Posidoniimonas polymericola: one gene and its partner. The protein of the gene in region 2 interacts with the protein of the main gene of each other region in a pairwise test. Links are inferred from orthologs where the notes say so. Each region holds a gene or a part of one and is shown on either strand. Other genes may lie near its edges.

The links.
Region 1: the proteins of accC (region 2) and ribD interact in binary tests that used the Escherichia coli proteins (3 or more experiments, as listed by UniProt). The link is inferred for Posidoniimonas polymericola from one-to-one orthologs.

The regions. Positions count from the first base shown.
Region 1 is NZ_SJPO01000001.1:140,016-143,136, reverse strand. What follows is about bases 59-2,866. They hold ribD (bifunctional diaminohydroxyphosphoribosylaminopyrimidine deaminase/5-amino-6-(5-phosphoribosylamino)uracil reductase RibD), read right to left. Parts: upstream 2,100-2,866; coding sequence 1,017-2,099; downstream 59-1,016. Other genes in these bases: Pla123a_RS00600 (tetratricopeptide repeat protein), read right to left, coding at 2,121-2,866; Pla123a_RS00610 (hypothetical protein), read left to right, coding at 334-1,020. In the rest of the region: more of Pla123a_RS00600, read right to left, coding at 2,867-3,121. UniProt on the Escherichia coli protein: Converts 2,5-diamino-6-(ribosylamino)-4(3h)-pyrimidinone 5'-phosphate into 5-amino-6-(ribosylamino)-2,4(1h,3h)-pyrimidinedione 5'-phosphate.
Region 2 is NZ_SJPO01000014.1:27,874-30,986, forward strand. Bases 104-2,903 are described here. They hold accC (acetyl-CoA carboxylase biotin carboxylase subunit), read right to left. Parts: upstream 2,277-2,903; coding sequence 930-2,276; downstream 104-929. Other genes in these bases: Pla123a_RS22220 (6-phosphofructokinase), read right to left, coding at 104-745; accB (acetyl-CoA carboxylase biotin carboxyl carrier protein), read right to left, coding at 2,343-2,843. In the rest of the region: more of Pla123a_RS22220, read right to left, coding at 1-103; Pla123a_RS22235 (M24 family metallopeptidase), read right to left, coding at 3,069-3,113. UniProt on the Escherichia coli protein: This protein is a component of the acetyl coenzyme A carboxylase complex; first, biotin carboxylase catalyzes the carboxylation of the carrier protein and then the transcarboxylase transfers the carboxyl group to form malonyl-CoA.

The DNA of each region.
Region 1 (3,121 bases), on a different replicon or contig from region 2:
ACCGAGCAGCAGAACTGGGCGCCGGGATCGGGCGCCGCGACCGCTCGTGGCGGTCGGGCTGCCCGACGCTAGCAGCGGGATGGGCAGTGGGGGTCGGCTGCGACCCGATCAAGGAGAAACCGCGGCGGGGGTTTTGTCCCCTCCGCGCGATAAAACGGACTAAACCCCTGGGGACTGTCTCTCTCCGGGTCCCTCCGACGGACGCAGAAAACCTGCTATAACAGCTTAAAACGCGTTGCACGGGCGTCCGCCGCCGCTTTCGGCGTGCTCCGGCCCCATGCGACAGCGGACAAAACCCACCCTTCATCAACCGAGTCACTCAAGGCGCCGCCGATGCCCGCCCCCGGGAACGAACTCAACACGCTGCTGGCGCCCCGTTTCTTGTTCCAGTTTGCCGCGCCGATCAAGCGGCACACGCCGATCTGGTCGCAGGCCGGCGTGGTGCTCGACGAGTCCTGCCGCCTGCCGGACCTGGCCTCGCTCGACCGCGGCACGCCGAGCTCCGAGCGGCGCTTCGCCGACGTGCGGATGGCCTGGGCGCCCGAGGGCCTCGCGCTGACCGTCACGGTGACCGGCAAGCGTCAGGCGGTGTGGTGCCGCGAGTCGCGGCTCGACGAGTCCGATGGGCTGCAGGTCTGGATCGACACCCGCGCCACGCACAACATCCACCGGGCGAGCAAGTACTGCCACCGGTTTGGCTTCCTGTCGGCCGGCGGCGGCCGCGGCGCCGCCGAGGCGGCCGCCGACCAGCTGCTGATCAACCGCGCCCGGGAGAACGCCCGCCCGGTCCGGCCGCGCGAGCTGCAGGCGATCGGCCGCGTCAAGGAAGACGGCTATCACCTGATGGTGTTCATCCCGGCGGGCGCCCTCGGCGGTTACGACCCCGACCAGCACGACCAGCTCGGCTTCCACTACGAGGTGATCGACCGCGAGCTCGGCGTGCAGACCTTCGCCAACGGCCGCGAGTTCCCGACCGACGAGGACCCCAGCTGCTGGGCCACGCTGCGGCTGGAGCGCTAAGCTCGGGCCACCCGCCCGCGGACGTAGACATCGCCGCCCGGCGTGTCGAACGCCACATCGCTGAGCGCGAGGGCCTTGGTCATGTCGGCCAGTCCGTGGCCGCCGATCGGGCTCGGCGCGTCGGCGCCTCCGCACAGCTTGGGGGCGACGAACGCGTGGACCTCGTCGATCAGTCCGCCGTCGAACGCGGCGCCAAGGCCCCTGGCGCCACCCTCGATCAGCACATTGGTCATCCGACGCGCGCCCAGCTCGTCGAGCAACGACGCCAGCCGTTCGGTGTGGTTGCGGCCACCCAGCGCGAGGACCTCGACTCCGTCGGCCGCCCGGTGGCGCGCGACCTGGCTCGGCACCACGCTGATCACCGGGGCCTGGTCGATGGTCCTGGCGAGCTGACTGCCGGGCGCCACCTCGCCCAGCACGACCCGGGCGGCGGTCCGCGGGCCGGCGGGCCGCGCGGTCAGCAGCGGGTCATCGTCGCGGGCGGTGCCGGCCCCCACGATGATCGCGTCGACCCGGCCACGGAGCTGGTGGACGATCTCGCGCGACTCGGGCGAGCTGATCCACTGGCTGCTGCCGGTCGACGTGGCGAGCTTGCCGTCGAGGGTCATGGCCCACTTGGCGATGACCCACGGGCGGCCCGCCTGAGTGAGCTTAAGGTACGGCGCGAGCAGCCGCCGCGCGTCCTCCTCGCCGACGCCGGTGTGGCACTCGATGCCGGCTTCGGTAAGTTGCTGCAGGCCGCCGCCGTTGACCTGGGGAAAGGGATCACGAACGGCGAACACCACCCGCGCAACCCCGGCGGCGATGAGCGCCCCGGTGCAGGGGGGCGTCTTGCCGGTGTGGCAGCACGGCTCGAGCGTGACGTAGGCGGTGGCCCCGGCGGCGCGCTCGCCGGCGGCGGCCAACGCATTGACCTCGGCGTGGGGTCCGCCGAACTGCTGGTGCCACCCCTTGCCGACCACCTGGTCGCCGTGGGCAAGAACGCACCCGACCATCGGATTGGGCTCCACCGCTCCCTCGCCGCGGGCGGCGAGTCGGACGGCCAGGGCCATCATCGCGGCGTCGGTCTGTGTAGGCATCGTGTCAGGCCGGAGACGGGGCTACGAGGGAGTCCACAACTTCTGCTTGCCGGCGGCTGGCTGGTCGGCGTCGGGCGTCCAGATGCCGCCGCTCGGCGGGGCCTCCTCGGCGGGCATCGGCCCACCACCCATCGGCGCGCCGCCCTCGGGCGGGATCGCCCCCAGCTCGTAGAACAACTGGTACAGGTGCTCGGCGACACCCGGCTCGTTCATGTGCTCGTCGCGGAGGCGGGCGAGGGTCGCGTTGGCCCGGCCCGACTCGCCCTCGACGATGTACATCTCGAGTTCAAGCAGCTCCCACCGCGCGGTCGACTCGCCCCTGCTGCGGGTCCACTCCTTGGCCTGCTCCAGGCGTTTGAGCGATTCTTCGGCGGTCGTCTGCAGGGTGACCATCCGGCGGTAGGCCTCCTCGAAACTGATGCGCCCTTCCAACGAGGGGCGGCCGACGACTTCGGTCGCGAGCGGCCCGAGCGCCGGGGTCGCGTTGGAGATCACGGCCCGCTGGTACAGCTTCTGGAGGTCGTCGTCGTCGACCTTGGCGAGGTCCAGCCGCGGCACACGCCCCAGCGGCAGCTGGTCGACGTCGACCTCGTCCGCGTTGATCGGCCCCATGTCCGGCAGGCCGAGCTTCTCCCGCAGCTGCTCGAACACCTCTGCGTTGCGGAGCGCCTGGGCGCCCTGCTCGAAGGTCAGCACGGCGGCCGCCAGCTGCTTCTGCATGCCGGGGTCCGCGGCGGCCTCCTCGGGGGTCTTGCCGTCGAGGGCCCCGCTGGCGAGCTTGGGCCAGTCTTCCAGGATCACGCGGGCGCTCTCGTCCTCGGTCATCTGGCGGCGGAGCTTGGGCGGGGTGTCGCGGGGGAAGTGCCACTGCCAACGCAGCGCGTTCTGCACCGCGTCGACCTGATCGATCACCTCCTCCTCGGCCACGCCGGCCACGCCGTCGATGATCTTGCCGAGCGCGGCGGTGGTCTCGCCGAAGCGGTCGTCGCGGACCAGGGTCAGCTCGAGCCGCTCAGCGCGAT
Region 2 (3,113 bases):
GGAACTTGCCGCGGATGTCCTCGACGCTCACTACCAGGCTCGCCTCGCCGGCAATCGCCACGCCGTACGCCAGCCAGCCGGCGCTGCGGCCCATCGACTCGACCAGGAAATAGTTCCGGTTCGCCTCGGCGTCGGCAAGCAGGTTGCGGACCTCGCGGGCGATGAAGTCGACCGCGGTGAAGTAGCCGAACGTGAAGTCGATGCCGCGGTAGTCGTTGTCGATCGTCTTGGGTAGGTGCACCACCGGGATGCGGGGCGAGCCCTCCGGCAGCGTGTCCTGGTACAGCTTGAACTTGTTGGCGGTCTTCAGCGTGTCGTCGCCACCGATCGATACCAACGCGTCCACGCCCAGCGACAGCAGCCCCTCGTACACGTTCTTCAGCGGGGCCACGCGTTCGGGGTCCTGCAGGTGCTCCTGGCTCGAGACCAGCTTGCCGGGGTTCGCCCGGGCGGTACCGATCATAATGCCGGGCTTGCTGCGGGTTCGGCTGAGCATCGGGTGATCGATCATCACGTAGTCCGTGCCCTCGACCAGCGGCTTGTCCTCGGAGAACTCGATCAGGCTCGAGTACCCGTGCTTGACGCCCACCACCTCGATGCCGTTACGCAAGAACGAGACCGCCGCGGCCGAGATCACCGCGTTGGCGGCGGGAGCGGGCCCGCCGGCGAACAGGATCGCGGCCTTCTTGAAGCCGTGCTCAAGGGGTTCGGGGCGACTCAGCGTGTTTTCGATCTTTTCGGACATGGTGTGGGTGGTTGGGGCTGGTCCGGCGGCCGGGCGCCGGCGTAGGGGGGAATGAGACGGAGGGGCTTCAGAGACCGTATTCTAGCGTCGCCTGGGCGGGCCGTTAATGGTCGGAAGCCAACGGGGCCGCCGCGCGGCCGTGGCGGGCAAACCCCTTGGCCGCGGCCCGCCGGGCGGACGGCCGCTACCCCGCCATGAAGGTCCGTTCGACGAACGTGGTGTCGATCCGGCCCTCGGCAAACGCCGAGTGGCTGAGGATCTCCTGGTGCAGCGGCGCGACGGTCTTGATGCCGTCGACCCGCAGCTCGGCGAGGGCCCGCAGCATGCACGCGATCGCCTCTTCGCGGGTCGGCTGGTGCACGATCAGCTTGCCGATCATCGAGTCGTAGTACGGCGGCACGACGTAGCCGCTGTGGGCGTGCGAGTCGAACCGCACCCCGAAGCCGCCGGGCACAATCAGCCGCTCGATCCTGCCGGGCGACGGCTGGAAGTTGCGGGCCGGGTCCTCGGCGTTGATCCGGCACTCGATGGCGTGGCCGCTGCTCTTGATGTCGTCCTGGGTGAACGGCAGCGGCTCGCCCGAGGCGATCGCGATCTGCGCCTTGATCAGGTCGATGCCGGTCACCATCTCGGTGACGGGGTGCTCGACCTGGATGCGGGCATTAACCTCGATGAAGTAGTACTTGCCCTCGGAGTCCACAATGAACTCGACGGTGGCGGCGTTCTGGTAGCCGGCCTGCAGGATGAGCCGCTTGGCGGCCTCGCCCATCTCGGCGCGGGTCTCGGCCGAGACGCTCGTGCTGGGGCTCTCTTCAATCAGCTTCTGGTGGCGGCGCTGCACGGAGCAGTCGCGTTCCCACAGGTGCACCGCGTTGCCGTGGCCGTCGGCCAGCACCTGCACCTCGACGTGCCGCGGGTGCTGGACGTACTTCTCGAGGTACACCGCGCCGTTGCCGAAGGCGGCCTCGGCCTCGGCCTGGGCCTGCTGCAGCGACGACTTGAGGGCGAGGTCGTTCGACGCGACCCGCATGCCCTTGCCGCCGCCGCCGGCGACCGCCTTGATCAGCACCGGGAAGCCGACCTCGTGGGCGAAGCGGAGGGCCTCCTCTTCGCTGTTGATCAGCCCGTCACTGCCGGGCACCACCGGCACGCCGGCCGCGCGGGCGATCGAGCGGGCGGAGTTCTTGTCGCCGAGCTGGGCCATCGCCTCGGGCGAGGGCCCGATGAAGTCGATCTTGCAGCTCCGGCAGACCTCGTTGAAGTGTGCGTTCTCCGCCAGGAAGCCGTAGCCCGGATGGATCGCCTGGACGTTGCCCACCTCGGCGGCGCTGATAATGCTGGCGATCTTGAGGTAGCTGTCGGCCGCCTTGGCGGGGCCGATGCAGTAAGCCTCGTCGGCAAGGTCGAGGTAGTGGGCGCCGCGGTCGGCCTCGCTGTAGACGGCCACCGTGCCGATGCCCAGCTCCCGGCAGGCCCGGATCACCCGCAGGGCAATCTCTCCTCGGTTAGCGATCAGTATGCGTTCGTACATCAGGCAGAGTCGGCGGGGCGTCAGAGGGTGGCGGGGGGCGGTGGCGGAGATCGCGGCGGCGTTGGCTCAGCCTTCCAGTTGGAAGATCGGCTGGCCGAACTCCACCGAGGCGCCGTCTTCGACGAGCACGGCGGTGATCTTGCCCGAGCACTCGGCCGGGATTTCGTTGAAGACCTTCATCGCCTCGACGATGCAGACGATCGACTCGGGGCCGACCTGGTCTCCCACCTTCACGAAGGGGGGCGACTCCGGGTTCGAAGACGAGTAGAACGTGCCGACCATTGGGCTCTTGATCACCGGGCCGCTGGCCGCCGGCTCTGCCGCTGGGGCCGGCCCGGCGGGCGCGGCCGCAGCGGGGCCTGGCGCTGCCGCGGCCACGGGGGCGTACCCCTGCATCGGCACGCCGGTCACCGCCGTCGGATCCGGGCCGCGACGCAGCTTCATCTTTTGCTCGCCCTGCTGCAGCACGATCTCGGCCAGATCATGCTCGTCCATCAACTCGACGAGCTTGCGGACCCTGCGGACGTCAAACACGTCGCCGCTGCCGCCGTTGGCGCCACTTGCCATATCGCTCTCCGCGTTATCTGAATTCGTAGAATTGTCTTTGGAAGCCATTTCGGTGCACCGTCGGACACGGGCGAGCCAGGCACGCCCAAGCTGGCGACGGGGAGCCCTCGCCAAACCCGAAAGCCTAATCTAGGCCCACCGCTGTGTGCAACCCCTGCCTGAGGCACAACTTGGGGCAAATCGGCCCACTCCCTAACCGACCCGCGGCCCGGCTGCCCAGCCCCTTTAGGCCAGGCAGCACTCTGCGAGCTCTTTGGGCACGTCGGTGAG